2 regions of the Undibacterium sp. SXout20W genome follow, and region 2 is predicted to be linked to the other one. Evidence: riboswitches for the same ligand, from Rfam matches in the RefSeq annotation. Region 2 holds a riboswitch; the other holds the start of a gene.
The links. A riboswitch is a leader RNA that binds a small molecule or an ion and turns the genes downstream of it on or off. The one in region 2 is predicted to bind cobalamin.
Positions count from the first base shown of each region.

Region 1 (8,221 bases), on a different contig from region 2:
CGACAATCGCGATAACAGTAAGGATTCGCGCTACATCGGCTTGGTAAAACGTGAGTTAATCACGGGTCAGGTCAAGCACTTGATGTTTTCACTCAATGGCGATCATTATTATTTGCCAAGGATGGAACGTTTTGGCGCGAAAGTGTGACGCAAACTTTTCTCTGGTGCGTGTAAGAACTTGAAATTAAATGGCCTGGCTTGATACCCTGGTCGATGGCGCCGATTGTATGGCAGCGTCCAGCGATACCTTTCGGTGTAAAAAGGATGTGGTACGGATAGGCGAAGACAAAGCCTCTGTATCGCAGAAGTGTTGGGAACCATGAAGCTGAGATCGTTTTTGCAAACCCGTAGAACAGGCTTTAAAGGCTGCTAACTCAGCACCAGCGCAGTGTGAAAGCAGTGCACGACCGCTCGTGCGCTGCTTAACTATAATTTCAGTTCATCAGTTCTTTATACGCGTTCTTATGGCGTGTAGCCAAGGGCAATAGAAATTTGTAATGCAGTCTCGGTCAAATTGGCGCGCCAATCTTCTTGCAAGCGATCTGCGGGCGCAGAAATCGATAAGCCCGCAATCATTTTCCCGCTATCGTCTCGTATTCCTGCTGCCATGCAGCGTACGCCGAGTTCCAGCTCTTCATTATCTCGGGCAAAGCCACTAGCACGGACTTCTGCCAGTTCTTTTTCTAGCTTAGCCAAGTCGGTGATTGAATTTTTATTATGACCAGCCAGCCCGGTGCGGGTTGCATAGGCACGAATTGCTTTCGGCTCATCCAGCGACAAAAACAATTTTCCGGTTGAGGTCAGGTGCAGTGGCGCGCGTCCGCCAATCGCTCGTACCACTTGCATTCCGGAACGTTCTGAGTAAGCGCGATCAATATAGACGATCTCATCACCCTGGCGCACCGATAAATTGATGGTCTGGCTGGTTTGACGATGTAATGCGCGCATAAAGTCGAGTGCAGCTTCTCGCACATTTAAGCGGCTTTTGACGATATTTCCCAACTCCAGCAAACGCATTCCCAATTGGTAATAGCCGGTTTCAGCACGGTCAACAAAGCGGGTGGTTACGAGGTCGTTTAATATCCTGTGGGCAGTAGATGGGTGCAGTCCCGTCACGATTGCGAGTTCCTTCAGGCTCACTGGATCTTGATAGCGCGAGAGCGCATCAAGCAGAGAAACCATGCGTTCTATCACCTGAATAGAAGTTTTATCTGTAGCTGGAGCGTCGATTTTCATATTACCTGTGGTGCAATGCAATACAAATGTTATACCACAATGTGAAAAGTTAGTCATTGATTCGTGTTATAAATTGCAAATCAATTAGACAATCACACAACAATTATGTCAAAAATAATGCAATTTTGAAAATTTTTAAGAAATATTCTGCTTATTTTTATCGTAATTAGATGCGGTGCAATATGTCATGGGTAGCACATTTAACTGATTTCATTGCGTTTTCTGCAAATTTTATCTTAATCCACCTGTTGGCAAACAAATTAGCACAATAAACCCGACTAGCTAGCCAGCTTTGTCATGTAAAATTCCGCGGCAACATAAGCTCGCTGTATCCTCAGGAAGTAGGTTTATTGACCTGTATTGAAGCGAATGCCGACACGTTAAACGTGGTGAATGATTCTGTCGCGCCAGATAGAAGCCTCAAGTTTTAAGGATGAACCATGCCAGCCAAAGAGCAAGCAATTAGTGAATTTAAAAGTAAGAGCGGTCTGAAACGTATTTTTTCCGCATTTTTTTATTCTATTGATGGGTTTAAGTCTGCCTGGAAAAATGAACATGCATTCAGGCAGGAATTGGTACTCGTTATCATCGGTATATTGACGGCATTGGTTTTGCCCGTGTCGGCTTTTGAAAAATTAATGATGATCGCCGTTCTGCTGCTGATCCTTGTTGTGGAGCTGCTGAATTCTGCCATCGAGGCAGTCGTAGACAGGGTTTCCTTAGAACGTCACATCTTATCCAAAAATGCGAAAGATTTTGGCAGTGCAGCAGTCTTGCTGACATTAATAATCGCGGTTGCCACGTGGTCGGTCATTTTATTAAACCGCTTTTATTATTGAATCTTAATTACTGATATTTTACTGATATTTATGACGGCAAGAATTAGTGCAACAAAGAATGCGGCGTTAGAATCCGCGCTGGCAAATGCCATCAACAACAAGACCAAGCCTTTAGGTAGTCTCGGAAGACTGGAACAATTGGCGATGCAGATCGGTTTGATACAACAAACCGTAACACCGGTTTTGCAAACGCCGGCAATAATGGTATTTGCAGGTGACCATGGCGTGGTTGCTGAGGGTATTTCTGCTTTTCCGCAAGATGTTACGTGGCAGATGGTCGAGAATTTTTTGGCTGGTGGTGCGGCAATCAACGTATTTGCACGGCAAAATGGGATCGCGCTGCAGATCGTTGATGCAGGCGTTAATCATGCATTTGGACCGCGCGAAGGGCTTCATGATTGCAAAATCGCCTCTGGCACCCGTAATTTTGCCAAAGAGCCTGCGATGACGTTGGCGCAGTGTCAGTCTGCGCTACAACGTGGACGCGATTTGGTGGCTGCGTTGTCTGGCAATGTCCTCGGTTTTGGTGAAATGGGAATTGGAAATACGACGGCAGCAGCGGCGTTGATGCACAAGTTAGCTGACGTACCTGTGGCGGCTTGTGTTGGTGCTGGGACGGGCTTAAATACCGCAGGAATTCTGCATAAACAAGCAGTCATCGAAGCGGCGGTCGCCTTCCATTCACAGATGCACCAACCATACGATGTCTTGGCTTGTTTTGGTGGCTTTGAAATCGCCATGATGGTTGGCGCAATGCTGGCGGCAGCCGAGCGTAGAATGGTGTTGCTGATCGATGGTTTTATTGTGACGAGTGCATTGCTGGTGGCGGCCAGAATTGAGCCGGCAGTATTGGACTATTGCGTGTTTTCACACCAATCTGATGAAAGTGGCCACGCACGTATGCTCAGTGCTCTTGGGGTGAAACCCGTGTTGCAGATGGATTTGCGTTTAGGTGAGGGCACTGGTGCAGCGTTAGTCTATCCGCTCGTGCAAGCCGCTGTGAACTTTCTGAACCAGATGGCAACGTTTGGCTCCGCGCAAGTTAGTGAAAAAACTGGAGACTAAGTCAAATGGCTATGTCAAATTCATGATCGTTCAGCTACGCCAATACTGTCTGCATCAGCTGCGATTGTTTTTTATCGCGCTGCAGTTCTTTACCCGCATACCAATTCCGCAATGGGTAGGATTTGATGCCAACTGGTTGCATCAGGCGTCCCGCTATTTTCCGGTGGTGGGGTGGGTTGTTGGCGGGGTGGTGAGTGGTGTCTATGTGGCGGCGTCGCAATGGTGGCCAAACGCAGTTGCTTTGGTGATGTCGATGGCCGCAGGTATCTGGGTGACTGGCGCATTTCATGAGGATGGTTTTGCTGACGTGTGTGATGGTTTCGGAGGTGGTGTGACGCCAGAACGTGTGCTGACCATCATGAAAGATTCGCGCATTGGAGCTTATGGCGCTATTGGTATTTGCCTCATGTTATTGTTTAAATTTGTGCTGCTTGTGAGCTTGCCGATGGTCTTGGTTGTTCCGGCAATGCTGCTGGCACATGCATTGTCGCGGCTCTTATCTTGCAGCTTGATTTGGTTGCTTACTTACGTCAAAGAAGATGGTAAAGCGAAACCGCTTGCGCAGCATATGAGTTCCAATGATTTCGGCGTTGCTTGTCTGAGCGTCGTTGTACCATTAGGCGCCATTTTATTGTGGCAACCAGTGATTTTGGAGCGTCTGTTGCCCGCATTGATTCTCATGTCGTTGGCAGCATTTTGGTTTGCGCGTTTATTTGTGAAGCGCATCGGCGGCTATACCGGTGATTGTTTGGGCGCTGTACAGCAATTAACTGAAGTGGTCTTTTATCTCGGCCTGCTGGCACATGTGCCTTCCTGAGGATGAAGCTGTATTTGATTCGCCACACAGCACCTGTGATTGGCACCAGCATTTGCTACGGTCAGAGTGAAATCGCGGTGAGGGATCAGGACGTAGGCCTCTTAGCGGCGCATCTCCAAGGTCGATGGCCTGATTCTGTTCCCGTCTATAGCAGTCCCTTATCCCGTTGTTTGAAACTCGCACAGAAGCTGCATCCTCACCCCATCGTTGATGATCGTCTGATGGAATTAAATTTTGGTGATTGGGAAATGCAGGCCTGGGACCATATCCCGCGTTCGGAAATCGATTCTTGGGCGGCGGATGTCGTCAATTACGCTCCTGGTGGCAACGAGACTTTATTACAAATGGCGGCGCGTGTATTAGCCTTTGTTTCAGATTTGCAAAAAAATGCGCATGAACAATCGGTGCTCGTCTGCCATGCTGGCGTCATTAAAATCTTATTGGCCTTGCAGCCAGGAAATACTTCTGTCGACTTAGCGCAACGAGTTGCACAATTGGCGCAAAAAATTGAATTTGCTTCTTGCACTGAAATAAAAATCCTGTTGTAGTACTAATATTGTTTTTTTGTATATATTCGTCAACATCTGCGCTTCTTTGATCGGTGTTGTAAAATTCCCGCCAGATGAGTTTAACGCGTATTTTTATCGTAAATGTCGTACCTGACGACAGGTGTAAGGTCAATGATAGAGTTAAGAAGAGCACCACGAATCAACGTGACATGGCGCGCTGGCGTCAAGCTCAAGGATGGGCGTCTATTATTGTGTAAGGCCATTAATATCTCTAAAACCGGCTTGTTACTTGAATGTTCGCAAGCCTTATCCCCGGGTAAGATCTACCCCTTGCTTATAGAAGTTCCGTCACTGGTAGCGCGTTCAGAATTGGTACGTGTGAGTTGTCAATGTGAGGTTAAACACGTCGTGTTGAGTGGTGATAATTATCGGGTTGGCGTGGCATTAGCCGGCCTGCCGGGTTCGGATGCCGAGTTGATCAGTGCCTGGGTATCGATGGCAAATCAAAGAGCCACTGTTGTGTAAATAATGGTTTAAGCCCGGTAAATAAATTGATTTAGCCGCATTCAACGCTACTGGAAAAAACGCTTTCCTGTTTATTTTTGCGTATTTCTGCTTATTTCTGCTTACTAAGCGCACTACTATTCAAGCCACGAGGCGCGACGACGTCCTGCTGAACGGCGCTTCAATGCCATAACTCTTCTTGCCGCTTGCGCCTTCGACCTATAGAATGACGGGGTTTTGGTGCTCGCAGACATGTCCATGTCTGCGGTTAAACGGGAAACATGATGTACTTTATGCATGAGTTCGAGGGGTGGCTAAGTTGTTTTGGCGCCCGCGAATAGCTGTAGTAAGTTGCAAAAATGTGCTGCCCCCGCAACGGTGTACAAATTGCTAAATCTAGTGTTTAGCCAGCTATCTTGCAATACCACTGTGCTTGTTTGCATGGGAAGGTCAGATGGTGATATTTGTCAGCCCGGATACCGGCCAGAATACGTGAAGTAATACGAACGGGGATTTTCGTTGTTGGCTTATGTCTGAAGCTTGATATCTTGCGACTTTTTGATCGCTATCAGTTTCAGTTATCGGGTTCGACGTTCTCTGCCTTGTAATTGCTTTGTTCTGAGTGACCTACGGGGACGTTGGTTGCTTGACCATTTTAATTTCTTATCATGAATTTTGTATTAAAACCTCTCGCCATTACGATGGCTTTGGCTGCTGCTTTTCCGTCCGCAGTATTCGCTCAATCGATAACAGACAGTAGTGCACAAAACGTTGTTGTTACAGCTGGACGCCAAGTTCAGCTGGCAAAAGACGTCTTGGCCGACAATGTCATTATTACTTCAGAACAAATTGCAAAAGCTGGTTCCGAATCCTTAGTTGATTTATTGCAACAACAACGTGGGATTGAAATCTCCCGTAACGGTGGTGCGGGTACCACGTCTTCTGTGTTAATGCGTGGTGGCAGTAATGCGCAAAATGTGGTCTTGATTGACGGTGTACGCTACAGTTCTTCAACAGTTGGCGGTGCCAGCTGGGAAACTATCCCACTGAGCCAGATCGATCACATCGAAATTGTTTATGGCCCTCTATCGAGTTTATATGGCGCCGATGCAATGGGTGGTGTGATTCAGATTTTCACCAAAAAAGGCAATGGCCCTGCAGCAATGACCGCATCCTTTGGCGCTGGTAGTTATGGCTTGCGGAAAATGCAGGCGGGTGTTGCGGGTTCGTCTGGCAATGAATTTAATTATGCTTTGAACGTCGGTCATGAAAACAATATCGGTTTTTCTGCGACTAATCCGAATGCTGGAATATATAGCTATAACCCGGACCATGACGGCTATAAGCTCGATAGTGCTAGCGGTAGTTTTAACTGGCAACTCGCACCAGGCTATGAAGCCGGTGTGAAATTCATGCAAAGCCGCCTGAATGCCCAGTTCGATGCAGGTTCAGCCTATGATGATCACACAATCGAACAGTTACAAACGATCGCCGCGTATGGCAAAGTAAAAATCAGCGATATCTGGACAACTAACCTGCAAGTTGCTCAATCGAATACGCTTGGTTATACCGATGCGTCGTATGGGCAAAGTCAGATTGATACCCATCAGAATCTGTTCAGCTTACAAAATGATATTCGCCTCGGCAAAGACGTACTGCAGGTGATTGCTGAAAGCCGTCAGGAAAAAGTCAGGGGTTCAACTGCCGCCTTGAATCAGAATCGGACGACCAATTCAGTCGCCGCATCCTACCTATGGAAGCAAGATGCTCATCTCGCGAGTGTCAGCGTTCGTAATGATAATAGCTCCGTGTACGGCTCAACTACGACGGGTAGCCTGGCGTATGGCTATCGTCTGACTGCAGATTGGCGTGTGAATGCCAGTTACGGTTCGAGTTTCCGCGCGCCGACATTTAATGAACTTTACTATCCAGGTTATGGCATCACTGCCAACCAGCCTGAAAAGGCAAAAAATGCGGAAGTCGGTATTTACTATGAGCAAGGTAGTAGCCAATTGAGCGCGGTTTATTATCAGAATAAAGCGACAAATTTGTTAGTGAGCACGAATGTATGCCCGGTCCAGCAGGCCACCCATCCATATGGTTGCGCCTACAACGTTGATAAAGCCACTATGTCAGGCGTGACCTTGGGTGCGAATACCCATTTGGGTGATCTGGCATTACGAGGTTCTTTGGATTTTCAAAATCCGGTTGATGATACGACTGGCAAACGTTTGGCACGTCGCGCTAAGCAACACGCCAGTTTTGCTGCGGAATATACTTTGGCGCAAGCAAAGTTCGGCCTGGAAACGCAGTTCTCGGGCAATCGTTTTGATAATGTCGCCAACACTCGCACATTGAGTGGTTATGGTTTGATGAATTTGTATAGCACATATTCTTTGAGCAAAGACTTGTCTGCGGTAGCCCGTTGGAATAACGTGTTAAACAAAGACTATGCATTGGCGTATGGTTACAATACGCCGGCGTCGAATGTGTATGTAGGCTTTAATTACGGTTTCAAATAATAAAGGACATGCGAAAAATCGCTCTAGCTGCGTTGTGGCGCCTGGTCATACTGAGCTTGGCGCCATTGATCCATCTTTGAAACCGATTTTTGATGCAGTGCTTGAACGCTGGTGAGATTGTCAGCGTTTAAGCAAATTTTAAAAGTCAGAGTGATGAAGTCATCTGTCAAGATAGTTCGTTTCTTTAGCTTCCCCATTTTTATGGTTCAGGCATGACAATAATGTCTCTTTTTACTTCTCGTCAGACCTTTCAGCCGCCCGTGCCCTTGGCAGCGAAGAGCGCTACTTTGACCTTATCTGTTTTAGTTCTTATCTCACTTGCGAGTATTGTTGTTGCCTGTCTGACTGGCTCGGTAAGTCTGAGTTTGAATGAGTTGGGACGTGCCTTTATCGAACTTATGCATGGTGAACCTTCGTCACTTGCGGCCAGCTTGTTGGAGCTGCGTTTGGGGCGTGCTTTGACTGGTTTTATTACTGGTGCAAGTCTGGCACTTTCTGGTGTAATGATGCAGGCTTTATTGCGCAATCCGTTAGCCGATCCGTATGTGCTTGGCATATCCGGTGGTGCATCGGTAGGCGCATTGGCGATGATTTTATTTTATGGGGCATTCTGGATGGTCGATATGGCCGCTTTTGCTGGTGCCATTGCGGTCGCATTGTTGTTGTTTGCGTTGGCTTATCGCGATTTACGCGGTAGCGGAAGCAGTGAAGGAAGTGCGCCTATATTGT
Region 1 covers NZ_JBMPPH010000001.1:225,321-233,541, reverse strand. Annotated here, with positions in the region: gene lepB (signal peptidase I) at 1-148, shown strand, start outside; gene ACO0K1_RS01170 (DUF2845 domain-containing protein) at 189-323, shown strand; gene ACO0K1_RS01165 (IclR family transcriptional regulator) at 463-1,236, opposite strand; gene ACO0K1_RS01160 (diacylglycerol kinase) at 1,677-2,075, shown strand; gene cobT (nicotinate-nucleotide--dimethylbenzimidazole phosphoribosyltransferase) at 2,106-3,140, shown strand; gene ACO0K1_RS01150 (adenosylcobinamide-GDP ribazoletransferase) at 3,121-3,957, shown strand; gene ACO0K1_RS01145 (histidine phosphatase family protein) at 3,960-4,505, shown strand; gene ACO0K1_RS01140 (PilZ domain-containing protein) at 4,638-4,991, shown strand; cobalamin riboswitch at 5,192-5,472, shown strand; gene ACO0K1_RS01135 (TonB-dependent receptor domain-containing protein) at 5,639-7,492, shown strand; gene ACO0K1_RS01130 (FecCD family ABC transporter permease) at 7,714-8,221, shown strand, end outside.
Region 1: linked by a shared signal. The riboswitch ahead of ACO0K1_RS01135 (TonB-dependent receptor domain-containing protein) and the one ahead of bluB (5,6-dimethylbenzimidazole synthase) in region 2 are both predicted to bind cobalamin.

Region 2 (8,221 bases):
GTTGACGTTTGCCGATCACGTTATTCCAGATTTGCGTCATTTTATGCTGAGTACATATGCCTTAAATTAATTATTTGACTATGCATACAAAGAGATGCAAGCGAATAAAAATAAATATAAATATATATATAACGTTAGAGACAAGAGCTTTCAAATGAAAAATTCACGTATCGGCATTGCGCTTTTTTTGATCTATTTTGTGTTTGCCATGCTGCTCAATAGTGTTGGTACGGTTATTTTGCAAGTGATCAATAGCTTTCAAGTCAGCAAACCCGATGCGAGCGTCCTGGAAGCCTTTAAAGATTTATCGATTGCTGCCGCCTCTTTTCTTGGTGCTGCTTTTCTGCCGCGCATTGGTTACAAAAAATCGATTTTGATTGCTCTTGGAATTATGTTCATTGCGTGCATTGCCATGCCCTTATGGCCGGGCTTTATGTGTACGCGGATTTTCTTCATGTGTTGCGGTATTTCATTTGCGCTGATCAAGGTGTCTATCTATTCAACAATAGGCCTGATTACTAACGGAGCACAGGGACACGCACAGTTTATGAATATGCTGGAAGGCATTTTCATGCTCGGTGTTTTGAGTGGCTATTGGTTGTTTTCTTATTTTATAGATTCGAATAATTTGACATCGCGACATTGGTTGCAAGTGTATTGGGTATTGGCAGGTCTCTGCCTCGCGGCCATGGTGTTGCTTGCGGCTACGCCATTGGATGAAAGTGCGGCGCACCCAGATACTAAAACAGAGGGGATCACCGAAGTACAAGGCTTTTCATTAATGTGGGTATTAACTCGAAAGTCCATCGTCTATTTATTTTTAACCGCCGCATTTTTATCAGTATTGGTTGAGCAGGGAATCACATCCTGGTTACCAACTTTTAATAATGAAATCATGAAGCTCCCACTGAGCTTGTCTGTGCAAATGACGAGCATTCTTGCTGCATCAAGCGCGGTAGGGCGGATGGGATTTGGATTGCTTCTTAAAAAGATACATTGGTACACGATGTTAAGTGGCTGCTTGTGTTTGATGGCGGGTTTGATCTTGCTCACGTTGCCACTGACCCGCGAAATAAATATGTCTGCGGTCACAGGTTGGGGAAATGCTCCATTGGCGGCATTTATTTTCCCGTTGATCGGGCTTTTTATGGCGCCTATTTATCCGGTGATTAATTCTTTGATTCTGAGTGCCTTGCCAACCTATCAACATGCCGCGATGACGGGTTTGATTGTGATTTTTTCTGCTTTGGGTGGGACAACAGGGTCGTTGATTACCGGGCTGGTGTTTGCCCATTTTAGTGGGCAAACGGCGTTCTATCTGACCTTAATACCGTTGAGTGTAATGGTGCCTGCCTTACTATTTTTTAAGCGAGCATTAGACGTTAGGAAAACATCTTCTGCTATGGTATTTGGCACGACGTGAGTGTGTGAATGGGAAATAAATACAAATTATTCAGAGTCTTTTTCTATACGATGTAATTGTGCCCATGAAACTATTCAGCATCAAAGCAACATCATTGTGATTAAAATTGTTATCGATAACAATTTATGATTGACATCGATAACATTGGCTGTTTCAATATGCTTACCGTCAATAGATTATTTATTTGGCCGCCATTGAAACCAGTACTAAACCTTGATGAATAAAACACAGTCTGCCGCATGAAACTTGCACTGTGATGAGAAATCTTCAAGACAAAGCAGATCGAAATAAATGCACCATCAGTAAAGAGTCAAAGCAGAGTCAAAGCAGAGTCGAAGCAGAGTTAAGCAGAATCAAAGCAGAATCAAAGCAAAGTAAGAACAAAACAAGAACACAGTAAGAACGAAGCAAGAGCAGTGAGCGCTTTGCTTTTTGCATCACAATGAGAATGCGTCATGTGACGTTTTTCTTAGTACTACCAAGGCTCAGTATAGAGCCGCCTTTTTTAAATATATGGAGACTTCACATGCAAGTACATCGTCCCTTTTTACTTTCGAGCATTACACTAGCTGTGCTCAGTCTGATTAATCAGGCCAGTGCCGCTGATGCTTCAGTCAACCCTACCGCCAATGCAATAAGCACGAACGACGTCAGTAGCGCGGTTGTTGCTACCGATAATAAGCCAACTGAAGCACAACAAGTGGTCGTCACCGGCAGCGCGCTTGGACGCGGTCTGCGTAAAGTGGATGCACCATACTCAATTACGACTGCGACGGAAGAGCAAATTAAAGAAGCCGCACCATTGTCGACTGCTGATCTCTTTAAGATTGTTCCAGGCGTGTATGCCGAAACCTCTGGCGGACAAACAGGGCCAAATATTGAAGTAGCGGGATTCCCTGGCGGCGGTGATGCGAACTATGTAACCATACAACTGAATGGTGCGCCGATTTTCCCTGCGCCTACGTTATCATTCATGGATAACTCCTCCATGTTTCGTCTCGACGACACGATTGATCACATGGAAGCATTGGTCAGTGGCCCTAATACCGTTCTCTCAAATGGGCAACCCGGCGCTACCATGAACTTCATCCTTAAAACAGGCGAAGGTGGCGATGAAGGTTTATTCCGTACCTCGTTTGGGACAGGGAATTCACGCCGTTACGATGCTTACTACGGTGGCAAAATTTCTGAAGGCTGGTTTGCGACTATCGGTGGCTTTTATCGCACCGATAATGGTGTCCGTGACAGCCAATTTCCAACGGATGATGGCTATCAACTGACAGGCACTTTGACGCATTTGCTGGATGACGGCAAGGTCACGTTGTATGCGCGGACATTAAATGATAAAAATTTATTTTTTACGGCAATCCCAGTGAGTGCGACTGCCAGCGGTGTTCCTACCGGCGCATTTCCTGGATTTAATCCATTGACAGGTTCCTTGTATGGGAATGAGACAAGATTCTTCATGATACAAACCGCACCAGGGCAGACGCAAAATATCGATATGGCCAACGGCCGCGGTGCTGATGTCCATACTTTTGGTATCGACTTCAATCAGAAGGTTCATGATTGGGAAGTCAGCAATAAATTGAATTATGTGGCTGGTGATATGCAGACCAACGCATTCTTTACGGGCAGTGTTCCACAAACGATGAGCAATTATCTGACGTCCGCAATTAGCAAAGCGAATGGCAATAGTGGCGCAGTGACTGCCGCAGGTAAAGCGACGACTGGTCTTGCCACTTATACAGATGGTAGTGGCGCCGTCGACCCAAATCAGCAGGTACTTGACGCAGGTGCCTGGTATGTCGACAAGAAGATCAAATCGGTGACTGACGAGCTCAAATTTAGTAAAGAATTGATCAAAGATCACACATTCACTTTTGGTGCGTTCCTGGCCGATTATTCTTCAGATGATTTGTGGTATCTCGGAAATAGCGTATTGATGACGGCAACCACCAATCCAAAACCTATTAATGTGACCTTGAATAATGGCGCTGTTATTTCTAATAACGGTATCGATGGTCCGGTGGGCTATGCGCAGCACGATAGTTATACTGGCCAAAAAACCGCCTTATTCATTGCTGATCAATGGAAGGCAACGTCGCAGTTGACTTTAGATGCTGGCTTACGCTACGAGACGCAAAAGGTGAACGCTACGCTAGGTAATATCACCAGCGGAAATATCGATAACAATCCATTGCATCTGTATAACCAAGGCGCAAGCATGTTGACAGGTACCTATCAGTCTGTGACACAGACGGATCACGCAACCTCGTTGACGTTGGGAGGTGGATATAAGCTTGCTTCCAATGTGAATCTGTATGCGCGGTTTAATTCCGGGCACCTGATGCCGCAATTTGACGATATTCGTGGTGACGCCGGTAGTAGCGCGACAGCGCCTGTACAAGGAATTAAGACCTATGAATTTGGTATTAAGGCCGTGACATCTGAATATTCTATCTATGCATCGATATTCCACAAGGACTTTACCGGCATTCAACAAAGCCAGATACTGAGTAATAATTCGACGGTGTGGTACAACTATGGGTCACGCACTAACGGTGTCCTGTTTGAAGGCGCATGGCGTCCGTTCACTAATTTCCAATTGGCATTCTCTGGAGACTATGAAGACGGTAAATATACCGGTTTTCAAGGTGTTGATAGTGCAACAGGTACCAGCGATAACGGTAATCAATTGCAACGCCAACCTAAGTTTCAATCACGATTGACGCCAAGTTACCGTGTTCCGACTTCATGGGGCTCGATCAAAATGTACGGTACCTATAGCTATATCGGTAAGCGCTATTCGGATATCCAAAATCAGCAAGTATTACCGTCCTACAATACATTAGATGCCGGTATTCTGGCCGTGGTTGGTGATAAGTTGGAATTCCGCTTAACCGGTACGAACTTAAACAATACTTTAGGTTTGACGGAAGGCGATTCCCGCGTTCTTGGCACGACTTCTGGCGTGATCATGGCGCGGCCTATTTTTGGTCGCGCTATCGAAGCGTCAGTAACGTATCGCTTCTAATCGGTATTACTGACTTTTTTTCATTTTTTAATTTTTTGTTTCTTTTTTTTTGGTTTTACCCGTTTCCCGGATCAACTGATTAGTTGATCCGGTTTTTTTATTTTTCGCTGTAAGTTGTTCATTGCTCGATAGTTGCTTCCAGTGCTTGACAAGCGCCGCCCATCCGTTACATCATCGCGCGGTTCAGGTCCCCCGACCTTCATGGTGGGGAGAATCGGGAAGGCGGTGTAAATCCGCCACGTGCCCAACGCTGTAAAGAGGATGACATTGGTGAATTGCCACTGCGACCATCGGGTTGCGGGAAGGTGCCAATGTCAAATGAATCTGAGTCAGAAGACCGGCCTGACATCTTTTCCAGGGAGCTTGGTCAGGCTCCCCCATTCATTTGCATTAGGGGAATTCATGCAAACAAACCCAATTTCTAAGGGCGTGGAAGCTCACGCCTTTTCGCAAGAAGCACGAGACGCGATTTATCATACTATTTTTTCCAGACGTGACGTCCGTAGTCAATTTCTGCCAGACGCTGTCGATGATGCGGTTCTCAGCCGTATTTTAAGCGCGGCACATTTTGCACCCTCTGTTGGCTTTATGCAGCCATGGAATTTCTTATTGGTGAAATCAGATGAAGTCAAACAACGTGTTCAGCAAGCATATAAATCGGCGAATGCCGAAGCCTTGACCATGTTTGAGGGGGATAAACGTAATAGCTATCAACATCTCAAGCTCGAAGGTATAAGGGAGGCACCGCTTGGAATTTGCATTACCTGTGATCGTGAGCGTACTGGCAGCGTGGTACTTGGTCGTACCCACATGAAAACCATGGATTTATACAGTAGCGTATGCGCTGTACAAAATCTCTGGCTAGCCGCTCGCGCTGAAGGTTTAGGTGTAGGGTGGGTGAGTATTTTTCATGAGCATGAGTTACAAGCTGCGCTTGGCATTCCACAGCATATTGTACCAATTGCTTATTTGTGTGTTGGCTATGTCAGTCATTTTTATCCTAAACCTGAACTAGAAAGCAAAGGTTGGTTGCCACGTCTTCCGATTGAAGATTTAGTATATTTCGATCAATGGGGGCATAGAGATCCTGGCCAGCCGTTGATTGCCCATCTGCAACGAGAACAGCTTGTTGCCCAAGAAATCGCCAGCCGGGCCGCTAGACCTGCTGTGAAATAAAAATACCATACCATGGTGCTTACGCATATTAAACGGGATGTTAAATAAATTCGATATTAAATAAACGCGATGTTAAATAAACGCGATGTTAAATAAATGCAATTTTGAAGAACTGCAGGTAGAAAATATTTTTAATGTCTAATAAGGAATCTTCGCATCATGCTGACTATTTTAGGAAAATCACCGTCGATCAACGTTCGCAAAGTGTTGTGGACGTGCGCTGAACTTAAGCTACCTTTTAATCAAGAGGAATTTGGGGCGGGTGCAATGGCAGTCAACACGCCAGAATTTATGGCATTAAATCCGAATGCAATGGTACCTGTGATTCGGGATGGCGACTTTGTACTGTGGGAGTCGAATACGATTTGCCGCTATTTGGCGGGTAAATATGGACGCAGCGATTTGCTTCCAGTTGATCCTCAAGCGCGTGCCAAAGTGGAGCAATGGATGGATTGGCAAGCGACAGAACTCAATAATTCCTGGCGCTACGCGTTTATGGCATTAGTGAGAAAAAGTCCGGCACACGCCGATGCCCAAGCGATTGCCGCCAGCATACAGAACTGGAATCGGCATATGGAAATTCTCGAAGCGCAGTTACAAAAAAGTGCCGCATTCGTCACTGGTACTGAATTTACACTTGCGGATATCGTGTTGGGATTATCGACACATCGGTGGTTTTCTATGGACATGGAGCGGCCAGAACTACCCGCGGTGAAGGCGTATTATGAGTGCCTAAGTTTGCGCGCCGCTTTTATGCAGCACGGACGTAACGGCCTGCCGTAATTCTGAAGGTTTCTGAGACTAACTTCATGCAGGCGTATGAATGATTCCATGCATCCATTAAAAACTGCAACATGGTGATGTCGCAGGAATTGATGTCCGCTTCATGACATCAAGCTCAAGAGGTCATGAGCGTGGATTTCTCCATGTGGCAGATTTTTAGTGGCATCACTGGCCGCATGTTGTTCGTTGGAACCAGGTGTACTGCGAACGATTTCTAACTCATCTAAACTCGCCGGAATGTTGAATAAAATCTCTGGTGTGACGTTTTCTGGTCTGGGTATGAGTTTATTAGCAACCAGAGTCAACGAAAAATAAATTGATGGTCGGCACACGAGTATCTAAGATAACGCGACATCGCAATTATTCAAAATCCGTTTCGCGCGTTGGTAAATGTGTGCTCATCACCACATGGGCAATCAGATCAATAGCGGGTCTGGCTTTACCTTGCTTATCGATCCAGACTTTGGGTGTTAAAGCACCTGATAGCGAAATGCTTTCACCATCTTCTAAGTCTAAGAGCGTACTACGCGCTTTGTCGTTGAAAGCAATCACGTTGCATATCAGCGTATCACCCTCGTCCGTCATCGCCTTTACTTTGCACGTAACATAAAGTGAGCCTCCTTGGCCGCTACGTTCATCAGCACGGCCGTAAATGCGTCCAGAAATTAATGCGTCTATCATTGTTTGTCAGTTAAATAAGTAGAAAAATAAGTAGAAAAATAAGTAGAAAAATAAGTAGAAAAAATAAGCAGAAAATATTGCATTTTAATAAGCCAGCGAATTAGACGCTGTATCGCGAAATAATGCAATGAATCTCCGCTCGATAGAGCGTAAATCTCAGCATAAACGGTCAGTATGCTTTATTCTTTTATTTTTCCATCGTCGTCAGCCGCTGCTTTTTGTTGCGTTGCTAAAATTTTTTGTGAAGTGAAAAAGAATGAATATTAATCAAATCGCTGAAGCCTATGTCAAATTAGTGCTTGCAACCGGGCAACACGACGATAGTTATGTGGATGCCTACATTGGTCCCGCTGAATGGCGTAATAACGTACAAAAGCAGCCCCTTGCCGAGTTGTTGGTGTCCGCTGACGAGCTTCTGAAAAATGCTAAAGCATTACCTGCAGCGCCGCCGAGTGAAGTCGAACGGCAAGCTTTCCTGTTGCTGCAAGTTGACGCAGTTCGTGCGCATTTAGGTCATCTTGCAGGACATACTTTGGCTTTTGATGATGAATCGCAAGTTTTGTATGATGCCGTATCACCAGCGCTAACCCCGGCTGATTTGGACGTCACCTTGACCGAGCTTGAAAATTTGTTACCCGGTGGTGGCGAGTTGAACCAACGGCTGTCAAGCTATAACAAGCAATTCGAGATTCCACGAGAAAAATTAGACGCGGTATTTACTGCTGCAATTAACGAGGCGCGCGCGCGTACCCGCAAGTACATTGTCTTGCCGGAAAACGAAAGTTTTCAGATTGCTTATGTTACAGATAAAGTCTGGAGCGCATACAACTGGTATAAGGGTAACAGCCATAGCCTGATCGAGGTTAATACAGATTTCCCGATGTTTATTAGTCGTGCGATTGATCTGGCCAGTCACGAGGCATATCCGGGACACCATGTGTTTAACGTGTTGATAGAAAATGAACTGGTCAAACAAAAAGGCTGGATTGAATACGCGATTTATCCTTTATATTCACCCATGTCATTTTTGGCCGAAGGGAGTGCTAATTACGGCATCGAAGTCGCATTCCCTCATGCCGAGCGGATGAAATTCGAGAAAGAAATTTTGTTTCCCTTAGCCG
Region 2 covers NZ_JBMPPH010000014.1:4,220-12,440, reverse strand. Annotated here, with positions in the region: gene pgmB (beta-phosphoglucomutase) at 1-70, shown strand, start outside; gene ACO0K1_RS09400 (MFS transporter) at 155-1,423, shown strand; gene ACO0K1_RS09395 (TonB-dependent receptor domain-containing protein) at 1,950-4,460, shown strand; cobalamin riboswitch at 4,629-4,820, shown strand; gene bluB (5,6-dimethylbenzimidazole synthase) at 4,863-5,636, shown strand; gene ACO0K1_RS09385 (glutathione S-transferase family protein) at 5,796-6,419, shown strand; gene ACO0K1_RS09380 (hypothetical protein) at 6,579-6,734, shown strand; gene ACO0K1_RS09375 (single-stranded DNA-binding protein) at 6,780-7,100, opposite strand; gene ACO0K1_RS09370 (hypothetical protein) at 7,357-8,221, shown strand, end outside.